4 regions of the Erwinia sp. Eh17-17 genome follow, and region 4 is predicted to be linked to each of the others. Evidence: predicted binding sites of a transcription regulator. Region 4 holds the regulator's gene; each other region holds the start of a gene.
What was found. The regulator Fur, encoded in region 4, represses iron uptake genes when iron is present. The targets are predictions, from matches to a motif close to ATAATAATGAGAACNACTATCAA.
Positions count from the first base shown of each region.

Region 1 (3,136 bases), on a different contig from region 4:
AGCGCCGACCGTCAGGCCGCGCACGAGATCTCCGATAACCGCGTGTTTGCCTCCAAGCTGACCTTTATTATCCTGTCAGTGATTTTCGTCGGCGTGCAGCTGATCGGTATTCTGATCGGCCTGTTCCGCTCCTTTGCCGGGATCGAGTCAAAGACGGCATCAAAATACATTGGCAACTTCAGCGGTTCCGAAGAATTTGCCACCTGGCACGCTATGCGCCGCGAACGCGTGGAGCGCGATGCCCAGGAGAAGCTGACCTCGCTGCAAAATCGTCTGATGATGAAGCGCTCTAACAGCCAGAGCGAAGCGCTGACGGCCCTGCCTACCTTCCATGACTATGCCAGTGGCAAAGTCCGTGACAAAGCGCGCCTTGATGCCGAGCAGCAGGTTCAGATGCAGGAATACAGCGTGCCTCCGGCGGCCCCGGTGGCAGCACCGGCCCCTGCGCCTGCACCTGTCGTTCAGGCCCCTGTTGTGCCACAGCCCGTCGTCACCGCCCCGGCCGCCGTTCAGGCCGTAGCACCTGAACCGGTCGCCGCGCCTGCGGCAGTCACCCCGGTTGCCGATGACGCTGAAAAGCAGCAGATCCACGCCCTGGGCGACCTCACCTCATTCAGCGCCGACGAGCTGCAGCTGATTGCTGACGATCAGGGACTGTCGCTGCCCGCGTTGCAAAAGCGCCAGCAGGTGCAGGCTCTGCTGAGCAAAGCCCGTAACGGAGGGACGGCATGAAACGCCTTATCGCACTGATCCTGCTGGGTCTGAGCGCTACGCTGCATGCCGCCGAGCGTAACGATATTCCCAGCTGCTACAGCTATGCCCGACTGGATGCCGAACGCCCGCCCGCCAGCGGGCGCGAACTGGTGATCGTCATCGATCAGACGGTCAAAGTGCCGACCGAGCTGAAGAAGTCGATCTGGCATCAGGTGCTGCGCTTCGCCCAGCCGGGCGACCATATCATCATGTATCAGTTCTCGGCGCTGCTGCAGGACAACTACATGAAACGCACCTTCGACGGCAGGCTGGAAGCCCCGTTTACCAATCAGAAAGCGCGTAACAGTCTGGGGATGGACAGCCTCAAGTCGCTGGATGGCTGCCTGACGCAGCAGAAGCAGTTCTTTGAGCAGACCATCGGGAAAAAGCTGGCGGCGGCCTTTGCGGAACAGGGCGATAACATCGCGAAAAGCGAGATTATGGACAGCCTGAAGCGCATCAGCGCAGATCTGAAAGCGGAACCGGAGCAGGCGAAAACCCTGCTGCTGGTGTCCGATATGCTGGAAAACAGCGATTTCGGCAGCTTCTACAGCAATAACCAGATCCGTCTGCTGGTGCCGGAAAAAGAGATGCAGCGCGTCAGCAAGCAGAATCTGCTGGCCGATTTCGCCGGCAGCCGGGTCTATATTGCCGGGGCCGGGCTGATCGACAGCGATGCGAAAAATAACTACCGTTCCGGAAAAATTGTGCAGCAGCTGGAAGCCTTCTGGCGCGCCTATTTTGACGCCTCCCACGCGACGGTGGTCAGTTTTGGCGCACCGGAACTGACGGTCGATTTGCAGTAAATCCGCGCTCTGAAACCTGCATTGCCCCTAACGCGCGCCCCTCTCCGGGCGCGCGTTTTTTTGATAGCCGTTAAATTTATTTTCGGAAGTTATTGCATAGTTAGTGCTAATGATAATAATTGTCGTTATCTTTAATATTCTCATTGGCATCTTAATCCATGTTAAATACCAGGCCCTGTATTCTCGCTATGCTGGTCGCCAGCACCTGCGCCACGTTTGCCCACGCGGCGGCCACCGATGAAAAAACGCTGGTGGTCAGCGCCTCTGACTCCACTGCGGCTGCCCTGCCCGCTTATACCAACAGCGCCACCAAATCGGCGGTGCCGGAAAGCAAAACCCCACAGGTGATCAACACCGTCGGCAGTAAAGAGATCGCCGCGCGTCACGCGAACTCGCTGAATGAAATCCTGCGCTATGTGCCTGGGGTCTCTACCGAAACCCGCGGGTCGACCTCGTATATGAGCGAATATAAAATTCGCGGCTTTACGGTGGATAACTCGTATTACGACGGCCTGCAGCTGCCGTATAACGTCACCGGCAATACCAAAGCCAATATCGACCCGATTCTGATCGACCACGTTGATATCCTGAAAGGCCCGGCCTCGGTGCTGTATGGCAATGGTTCACCGGGTGGCCTGGTGAATATTCAGAGCAAGAAACCGCAGAAAGAGCAGAAAACGGAAGTCGGCTTTAACAGCGGCAGCCGCAACCTGCGCGAAGGCTATCTCGACAGCACCGGGGCGATTGCCGACAGCGACTGGAGCTATCGCTTTATCGGTAAAGCCAGCGCCGGAGACGACCAGCCGCACACCACCAAAAGCGAAAGCTATCTGCTGGCGCCGTCCCTGACCTGGCAACCGTCGGACAAAACCCGCCTGACGATTGATGCGCAGTATCAGGATATCCCCAGCCTGACGCCGTCGGATACCATGCCGCTGGCCGCGCTGAAATCCTCTGAAGCCTCGCGCCGCTCCTACGCCGGTGACCGCTGGAGCGGCTTTAAGCAGCGCCAGTGGATGCTCGGTTACAGCTTTGAACACGAGTTTGATAACGGCTGGGGCGTGGCGCAGAAGGCTCGCTACTTTGGCGTCAAAACGCATCAGCAAAGCATCTACGCTACCCGCCTGACCAATCCGGCGCTCAGCGACAGCCAGCTGGACCGCTTTGCCTATACCACCGATGAAGATCTGAAGAGTTTCAACATCGACAACCAGGTGACCAGACAATGGCAGCTGGGCGACTGGAAACACCATCTGCTGGCGGGCGTGGACTATCAGCATCTGGACTCCCACTTCAACTACCGGTATGCCGCGAACGAAGCACCCGGCATCGATTTAGGCAATCCGGACTACAATCAGGTGAACGAATCGGCGCTGGGTCTGTATACCGCCCAGCTCAACCGTCTGAGCTATAACCAGACCGGCTACTACTTCCAGGACCAGGTGGAGTACGGCAACCTGAGCCTGATCGCCGGGCTGCGCTACGACGACTACCGCTCTACCGGGACCAATTATCTCGGCAATAATGAGAAAGAGTGGGTGGCGCAGCATCGCCTGACCAAACGCCTCGGCGCGCTC
Region 1 is NZ_JBDFQT010000010.1:94,097-97,232, reverse strand. Features, by position in the region: gene ABEH87_RS19555 (hypothetical protein) at 1-732, shown strand, start outside; gene ABEH87_RS19550 (hypothetical protein) at 729-1,559, shown strand; gene ABEH87_RS19545 (TonB-dependent siderophore receptor) at 1,748-3,136, shown strand, end outside.
Region 1: the regulator Fur is predicted to act here: its motif matches at 1,675-1,697, upstream of ABEH87_RS19545 (TonB-dependent siderophore receptor).

Region 2 (3,136 bases), on a different contig from region 4:
AATGGACTACGGTGACGTCGTTGTAATCGGTCAGCGCGCGTTTCCAGCGTTTACCGCCCGGCGTCACGCAGTTGACGCCGTGATCGTGCGGTGTGGTGGTGTCACTCACGTCAAAGACAAATAAGCCGCCGCCCATTTTATAATCTTTGCGGTACTCCAGCACCATCGCCACTTCACCCATGCCGCTGGGTTCGGTCAGGCGCAGATCTTCAAATGTCTTCACGGTGATAACGCTGGTAGGAATGCTGGCGTTCGGGCTGTTAGAGCTGGACGTCGTTGCTGACATAAGTTACCCCGGCAAAATATAAGGTGAAATGGTGAAATCCATTAAAGTATATTCGGGGATAATGTTGGCGCGACGTCAGGGCCAGCCTTAACCGGGTGATTAAGCTGATGAATTTCACTTATGTCAGGGGATAAGGCTGCTGTCTGACGCAATTTCATCAGCGGATAACGATATTTACCAGATTATCCTTAATACGATTCTTCTTACTCCAGGGACTGACGCCACGGCAGGGCGGAACGCGCCTCTGCTGCCCATGCCTGCACCCCGTCGCGCTCCTGCTGCAGGAAATCAGCAACCGCTGCGTGTAAACCCGGATGGCGCAGCCGGTGCCAGGATTCGGTCAGCACTGGCTCAAACCCGCGGATCAGCTTATGTTCTCCCTGGGCTCCGGCGTCAAAGCGCTTCAGCCCGTGCGCAATAGCGTACTCCATGCCCTGATAAAAACAGGTTTCAAAATGCAGGCGGTTGAACTCCTCCAGACAGCCCCAGTAGCGGCCGTAGAAGGTGTCACCATCGACCAGGCTGAAGGCCATCGCTACCGGCTCCCCGCGCTGGCTGGCGATCGTCACGCGGATCGCCTGCGGCATCCGTTCTGCCAGCAGGCTGAAGAAAGTGCGCGGCAGATAAGGCTGGCGGCCGCGAATCAGGTAAGTATTGGCATAACAGGCATAGACAAAATCCCACTGCGTCTCATCCAGCTCCGCGCCCTGATACCAGACAAACTCCACGCCCTGGCGGGCGACCAGCTCGCGCTCTTTACGCAGCTGTTTGCGTTTGCGTGAGGTCAGCAGGTCGAGGAAGTCCTGGAAGTCGCGAAAACCCCGATTGTGCCAGTGGTACTGGCAGCCGAGGCGCGGCAGCCACAGCGGATCCTGCTGTAGCGCCTGCCTGACGCGATCATCGCTGAAATTAATATGGCCGCTGTACAGCTGTTGCTGTTCGAGGAACGTCGGCACTGCCTGCAACAGCTGCGTGGCCGCCTGCTCATCGCCCAGCACCCTTGCGCCACTGACCGGGCTGAAAGGCACTGCCGACAGCCATTTCGGATAGTAGGGGATCCCCGCCCGCTCGCTGGCCTCGGCCCAGGCGTGGTCAAACACGTATTCCCCCATGGAGTGGGTCTTCGCGTAGCCCGGCATCGCCGCCCGTGGCACGCCGTTTTCCACCCACAGCAGATGCTGCGGCAGCCAGCCGCTGTGACGACTGACCGCACCGCTCTCCTCCAGCGCAGAGAGAAAGGCATGGCGCATAAAAGGCTGATCGTTGGGGGCCAGGGCATCCCACTGGCTGGCAGGTATCTCGGCCAGCTGGGTCAGGACCATCAGGGACATCGGCGTGCTCCGTATTTACCACAGGGAAAACGCTACGTTGACTGCTTTTCGCGCCGGGATCAATCCGTTATTCCTGCGCTTAGCATGTAAAGAAGCCTCATACTCATTCTCATTATCATTTAGCTTTGCTATTCTTGCCGCCCTTATACGCGTTATCACACGGGCGCGGCTTACCGGTTTACAAGGCGGATTTATGGCGGATGTTCAGGGTTATCGCTTATTTAATGTGGTGCTGGCACGTAAGAAGGTGCTTTCACCTTCGATGCTGTGCTGCGTGTTCAGCGGTGATGACATTCGCCAGATGAAGATGGACGCACCGGACCAGCGCATCAAACTGCTGTTCCCGTCGCTCAACGGCACCCCGTCAACGCTGACCAACGACGGTGAAAAAACCTGGTGGGAAAAAGCGCGGGCGATGCCGCAGGAAATCCGTCCCATCGCGCGCACCTACACCCTGCGTCACGTCAATGCCGGGGCCGCCGAGGTCGAAGTGGAGTTCGTGATGCACGGCACCGAAGGCCCGGCCTCTGCCTGGGCGCTGAGTGCGGAGCCGGGCGCGGCACTGCAAATGGTGGCCCCGAATGCCGCCTGCCCGACCAGCAGCGGCGGCTACGAGTGGGACCCGCACCCGGACGTTGAGCGGGCGCTGGTGATCGCCGACGAAACGGCGCTTCCGGCGGCGAAGGCGATCCTCGAACAGCTGGCAGGCTGGCAACATCCACCGCAGCTGCAGGTGTTCCTCGAAGTGCCGAAACGCGGCGACTGCATTGATCTCAGCCACTACCGCTTTGCCGACATTCACTGGCTGCCGCGTGAAGAAAGCGGCGCGTCGCACGGCGAAGCGTTGCTGAGCGCGGTGCAGCAGCGGGTGACGCTGCCGGAAAGCGCTCTGGTACGCGGTGAACTGCGTGAAGAGAGCGAGGGGGATATTCTCTGGGACCGCGCCGACAGCGCAGATCGGCGCTTCCACGGCTGGGTGGCTGCGGAATCCAGCGCCGTTAAGCAGCTGCGCCGCTATCTGATTGGCGAGCGCGGCCTGTCGCCGGAGTGCATCAGCTTTATGGCCTACTGGAGCCGTGGCCCGCGCCGCGAGGGGTAATCAGCGCGTCATCAGCCGCTGGCTGGTCTCTTTCAGCGTGTTGTAGAACCAGGTTTTGGCGGTGATATCGCCAATCTCCGTGTGGGCATAAAGGTATACCTCCAGGTTCGGCAGCTTAAACGGCAGTTCGATAATCCGCCCGTTGCCGCGCGCAACGTAGATTTTCGCCGCGCTGGAGGGCAGGGTGACCAGCAGCTCGCTGGAGGCAATCAGCTCCCCCAGCGCCGCAAAGTGCGGTACTTCCAGCGCGATGCGGCGCTCAAAGCCGTACTCTTTTATCCGCTCCTCCACCATGTAATGCCCGCTGATGGTCGATACAATAATGTGCTGCTCTTCCAGGTAGGCACTGAGCGTCAGCGTCCCGCCAATGCGCGGATGCTGGTCGTTCAGCAGGCAGACATAGCGCTCATCCATAATCCG
Region 2 is NZ_JBDFQT010000004.1:209,003-212,138, reverse strand. Features, by position in the region: gene ABEH87_RS13425 (hypothetical protein) at 1-286, opposite strand, end outside; gene ABEH87_RS13420 (GNAT family N-acetyltransferase) at 490-1,617, opposite strand; gene ABEH87_RS13415 (siderophore-interacting protein) at 1,811-2,716, shown strand; gene ABEH87_RS13410 (LysR family transcriptional regulator) at 2,717-3,136, opposite strand, start outside.
Region 2: the regulator Fur is predicted to act here: its motif matches at 1,714-1,736, upstream of ABEH87_RS13415 (siderophore-interacting protein).

Region 3 (3,136 bases), 430 kb from region 4:
GGCGACGCGGCTCCAGCGGTAATCCAGCCCGCCCAGCAGCGTGTGGCCTACAGCACCGGTGTCAAACACCCCTTTCAGGTGGTTGTCCACACCGAATTCGTTAGACATCACCTTTTCATGTTGCGGACGGCGCTCAATGGTGTGGTCATTAATGGCTGAACTGGTGGTATAGACCATATATTTATAGTCTTCATCACGATGGCTGTAGCGCACGTTCTGGGTGAACGACAGCGCGTCATTAAAGCTGTGCTCGAATTCGTAGCCGATGGAGGCCTGTTCGCGCCTGTTGCCATAGTAGCTGGGGTCGTTGATGTTGAAGTCGTACGGTATATAGCCGGTGCTGGCTTCCTTCAGCGTACCGGCCATCGGCAGGAAGTTACGCGAACCGGCTTTCGGATCGTTCTGGTAGCTGGCCAGCAGCGTGAAGCTGGTGTCGGCATTCGGCAGCCAGGTGATCGCCGGGGCAATCGCCACGCGCTCCTGTTTATTATTTTTCACCTCTTCATGCCGGGTGCTGGCCAGTCCGTTCAGGCGGTAAAACAGCGTGTTGTCGTCGTTCAGCTTGCCGCCGAAGTCAAACGCCGCTTCCCCCTGGTGGTGGTTGCCGGTGCTGAGCTGCACTTCACGCACGGTTTCAGCCGTCGGCCGCTTGCTGGTCATCACCACCAGCCCGCCAGGGCTGACCTGGCCGTAGAGTACGCCCGCCGGGCCGTGGACCAGCTCCACACGCTCTAACAGCCACGGGTCGATCTGCCCGGCACCGCCGCTGGAGCTGGAGAGTCCATAGTGCAGGCCGTCCAGCAGTTTTGGCGCGTAGCGAAAGCCACGGCTGATAATTTCGTCGTTGCGGTTGGAGTTACCGCGATAGCCGGTGACCACCCCGCTGGTGTAGTTCAGCGCATCGGATACCGAGGTCGCGGCCTGGTCGTCCATCTGCTCACGCGTGACGACCGAAATTGACTGTGGGGTCTTGCGCAGCGGCGTGGCCGTTTTGGTGCCTGATGCACTCTCTTTTGCCACAATACCGCTGTTGCGTCCGGTCACGCTTTCGCTGGTTTCTGCCGTGACGGTCAGGGTGTTATCGGTTGCGGCATGGGCGACAGGAACGCCCATCAGCGCGCAGGCGATTAACAGGCGCAACGTGGCCTGCCCGGAGGTTATTGCCACGTCAGGGCGGGCCTGGATTTTCATCTTTTTAATCATGTTGTGTTATCTCGTCTGAAACAGCCTTGTCTACGAAAAGAACCGATAAAGCCTGCCAATCCATTAAGGTTTCTGATTAGCCACGGCGAGCCGCAGGCGTGACGGGGGGCATCAGGGCCCGGACGCACGCGCTGCAGGCTTAAAAAAACCTTACTAAATGCAGAGTTACACTCTGCCTGAGCTCAGCTGCCACGCATATTAATGCAAATGTAAATCACTCTCAATAACATTTGCATTAGCTTTTCTAACTTCAGTTATCGCTGGTCTTCCGCGGTAAAAGCAACAATATGTAAAACAAAGAAAAACGACGTGCCTGTTGCAGCAAATCACCCGTACAGGCTGGAGTGATAAGACGCCGGTTGTAACCCGGTCTCCCCCCCTGTGAGTTCACCTGACGCCTGTGTTTTTAATCTTCTTGAACATGTTCTGTTTTGCCGTATGAACCGGCCTGCCGATAAATAAATCGTGAAACCCCGTCAATTCATTAGGTGCGCTGATTGACTAGGGCGACGTTCAGGGATCTCCGTTTAGCGCGACTGACGTCGATTCTCCTGGCTTTCTTCAGAACCCCCCTATACACGCAAAACTTGCAGACTCATTAGAAAGTTGCGATGCCCCTTATTGCAAATGCAAACTATTCTCAATATTATTTGCATTAGCGTCACTTACTGTAAGTGCGATTAACGTCTCACCAGTTAAGTCATTAAATGTAAATTAAGGGAAATTATCGTGACAACACGGCAAAAACTCACGCCGCAATGTCAGCCAGCCGGTACGGCAGATCAGCTGCTGGTGGCCGGTAACGTGGGCACAGAGGCCTGGTGGCAGCAGCTTGCGCATCACGGCACTCCGCTGGTGGAAAGCGCGACGGAAGGTAAAGTCAGGATGAACTATTTCTGGCGTGACCCGGCGGGTAATGAAAGCTGTTCTGCCATTCGGCAGGTGTATATCGACATTAACTGCGTCACCGACCATCACAGCCCGCAGCCGCAAAGCCTTCAGCGCCTGCCGGGGACCGATGTCTGGCACTGGTCCACGGACATTGAGCAACACTGGCGCGGCAGCTACAGCCTGATCCCGGTAGACGCGGCAGGACTGCCACCGATCTTCAGCGACGATGACAACGCGCGCAGAAAGCAGCAGCGCGAATGGTGGATCTCACTGTTTCCGAAAGCCATTGCTGACCCCCTCAACTGTTGTAACCCCCATATCAACAGTCGCGGGTACGCCCTGTCGGCCGCCCATATGCCTGCGGCACCGGACCAGTCCGCCTGGCATGCGCCTGACAGCGGCCATCCGGTTAAACCCGACGCGCTTCGGCTGCAACAGTTTACCTGGAACAGCGCCCTGCTAGGTAATCAGCGCCGAATCTGGCTGTACAGCACCGGCAGCACGGCTACCCCGGAAGACCGTCCGCTGGTGATCCTGCTGGACGGCCAGAACTGGGTCGAGGGTCAGCCCCTGTTCTCCGCCCTCCACGCGGAGACGGACAGCGGCCAGCTGCCCGCCGCCTGCTGGCTGTTCATTGACGTGATTAATGCTGAATGGCGCGAGAAAGAACTGCCGTGCAGTGCCCCATTCTGGCAGGCGGTGCAGCAGGAGCTGTTGCCGCTGGCCCGCCGCCGCATCGCCTTCAGTGAACAGGCTGACCGTACGGTGGTAGCAGGACAGAGTTACGGCGGGCTGGCGGCGATGTATGCCGGGCTGCACTGGCCTGCCCGGTTTGGCCGCATCCTCAGCCAGTCAGGCTCTTTCTGGTGGCCCCACGTCCGCCTGGTCACCCATTTTTCTGAAGCCGGAGAACATGACAGGGGCTGGCTGACGGAACAGGTGCTCAGCGGTGCGCTGCCCGGCCGGTTAAAAATCTTCCAGGAAGCGGGCGATCGCGAAGGCGATATGGCCTGGGTCAATCAGCAGATGCGTCAGGCGCTGA
Region 3 is NZ_JBDFQT010000002.1:157,904-161,039, forward strand. Features, by position in the region: gene ABEH87_RS06095 (TonB-dependent siderophore receptor) at 1-1,191, opposite strand, end outside; gene fes (enterochelin esterase) at 1,927-3,136, shown strand, end outside.
Region 3: the regulator Fur is predicted to act here: its motif matches at 1,405-1,427, upstream of ABEH87_RS06095 (TonB-dependent siderophore receptor).

Region 4 (3,136 bases):
AAAGATGTTGCAGAAGTTCGTGATATTGCTAAAAGCAGCAAAGAAGACCTTGAAGCCTTTGATATTCTGCTGCTCGGCATCCCCACCTGGTACTACGGTGAGGCCCAGTGCGACTGGGATGACTTCTTCCCGACGCTGGAAGAGATCGACTTCAACGGTAAACTGGTGGCGCTGTTTGGCTGTGGCGATCAGGAAGACTATTCCGAGTATTTCTGCGACGCAATGGGCACTATTCGCGACATCATCGAGCCGAACGGTGCGGTGATCGTTGGTCACTGGCCAAGTGAGGGCTATCATTTCGAAGCCTCTAAAGGCATGGCTGATGACAACCACTTCTTAGGCCTGGCCATTGACGAAGATCGCCAGCCTGAACTCACCAACGAGCGTGTTGATCGGTGGGTAAAACAGATTTTTGATGAGCTTCAGCTGCAAGACATCATCGAAGCATAACCACAACCACTTGATGTGGGAGGTATCTCACATCAAGAAAGTGGTTTTTCCTATAGAAGTAATAGATACATGTTTGTAACTTTCACCTGCAAAACTGTACAATAACCCCATCGGTTACCCGCTTTCTCAGCGCCTGCCCCTTTTTGAAGGACGTGAGTCGCCCAAAGGGCGATGAGATGAGGCAGATCGAAATGTTAACCTGACATAATTCGGGCGCGCGCTTCCCTGGATGTAATGACACTTATCCTTACATCCCTTGCGGTTTCAGGCATCCCTTTTGGTTTTCATTTCGCAGTATCAGTTCTATACTGAAACGCACTCGTTCTTAGCGCCGACCGATGTTCAGGGCTTTTCAGCCACTAAGTGACTAGCAAAGTAACAGGACAATATCCGCATGACTGACAATAACACCGCATTAAAGAAGGCCGGCCTGAAAGTCACGCTTCCCCGACTGAAAATTCTGGAAGTGCTTCAGGAGCCAGAGGGCCATCACGTCAGTGCGGAAGACTTGTACAAACGCCTGATTGATATGGGCGAAGAAATTGGTCTGGCCACGGTTTACCGCGTGCTGAACCAGTTTGATGACGCGGGGATCGTTACCCGCCACAACTTCGAAGGCGGTAAATCCGTTTTCGAACTGACCCAGCAGCACCACCACGATCATCTGATCTGCCTGGACTGCGGTAAAGTCATTGAATTCAGAGACGAATATATTGAGGAGCGTCAGCGTGAGATCGCTACGCGTCACGGTATCAAACTGAGTAACCATAGTCTGTATCTTTATGGTCACTGTTCTCTGGGCGACTGTCGTGAAGATGAGACGCTGCACGATAAATAATCTGCCAGGTTCAGTGTAAAAACCGGTGGCTCAGCCACCGGTTTTTTTATGCCTGCTATAACCGCTCTTCACGGCTGTAACGCAGCCCGTCGGCACTGACTGCCCGTATCAGCACCTCACCCACCGCGACCTCTGGCTGATGGTCATCATCGTAACGCTGCCAGCGTTTTCCAGCATCCGTGCTGTACTGAATGGTCAGGCCCGGTAACGCAATGTTTGCCTGCAGTTTCCCTCCGATGATATGTGCACCCGGCTGTGGCACACGGTAATCAATCCCGCGCCGATCCAGTTTTGCCAGTTCTCGCTGCCCGACAATATTAGCAAAACGCTGCCAGTCCTGGCGCAGAGCCTGGCGATCGACGAACTCAGTTTTACCACCGATATACTCTTTGCCCGCCTGGTAATCCTGCTCCCATGACGCCTGGTGCCACGCACGTTCAGCTACGGGCAGCACGTGCGGGAACATCATATAGTCGACATCAGCATCGCTACGTACCGTCTCACTCCACAGCTGGGCAGACAGGCCGTAAGCGCCTGCCCAGGCTTTATCAGACCTGGCACTGAAGGTATTTCCGTCGCGATCGACCGAGGTTTCAGCATTTTGCGGCAGGTTATCTGGTGCAAAGCTGAATATCTTACGTTCATCGTTGAAGCGCGTTCCCCAGTAATAACCCCGCTCCTGCGGGTTAACCTCATAGGGGAAATCCATATAGACATAGTCAGGGTTAGAGATGATCACCTGGTAGCCTTTATTCGCCCAGTCGCTGGCGCTGTCGTACCCTCCCCAGTAAAGCGTATCCCAGAAGTTAACGGCTACTTGCTTTGTCGCGAACTCCCCTGCATCGCGGGCATCTTTCAGGCCATCCTGCCATGCCTGCATACGGTCAATACCGTGAGACTTAGCCAGATGGCTGACCTTCAGCGCAAAATAGCTGGGAAGGTGGGCGAAGTCAGCGACCTTGCCCGCTTTTATCATCTTCTGACAGACTTGTGATTTTGCCCACGGCTTATCTTCACGGCTCAAATCAAGCAGCCCTTTTCCTTTTTCCGCACGACCGGGAAGAATATCGCTGTAGCCGGGACCAAAGTGGATATTTTTTGCCTCATCGCCGCCAAAATGCCAGCGTGTCAGCGGCTGCCCGGCCTGCTGATGCATGGCCTGAATTTCGCTTATCACTTTATCAACAAAGTGCAGCGAAGAGTCCAGGCAGGGATTGAGATAGCTGGTGCGATCGTAAAGCTGAACGGACGTCGTATTCGAGTTATCCGTCGGGTCGATAAGCCGGTATTCATTGGCTTCACTGACCTTGCCCTCTTTTATCAACCGCTGATGACGTGCTTCCATGGAGATCACAGCGGCTCTGGCATGTGCCGGCATATCCACTTCAGGGATCACCGTAATTCCACGGGCATCTGCATATTTCACTATTTCAATATAGTCGTCACGGCTGAAGAAACCGCTTCCGCTGGTGTTACTGAAGGGACCAGAACCCAGCTGCGGTAACAGGCAGTGTTGTTCACTCAGATCGTGACAGCGTCTGGCCCCCACGGTGGTCAGCTCCGGCAGGCCTGGAATCTCAATACGCCATCCTTCGTCATCAGTCAGATGAAAATGAAAAACGTTAATCTTCCAGGCAGCAAGCTGGTCCAGCATGCGCAGAATAACGGCCTTACTGTGGAAATTGCGCCCAACATCGAGGAAAACACCGCGATAGGCAAACCGCGGCGCATCAACAGCTTCCAGCGTCGCAATCTTGTTGCTGCCATCGGCAGGCAGCAGGGAGAGAATCGACTGTAAACCATAAAACACCCCCTGGGCATCGTAGCCGACGATCTCCGCCTTTTTCT
Region 4 is NZ_JBDFQT010000002.1:588,398-591,533, forward strand. Features, by position in the region: gene fldA (flavodoxin FldA) at 1-450, shown strand, start outside; gene fur (ferric iron uptake transcriptional regulator) at 845-1,288, shown strand; gene ABEH87_RS08150 (beta-N-acetylhexosaminidase) at 1,344-3,136, opposite strand, start outside.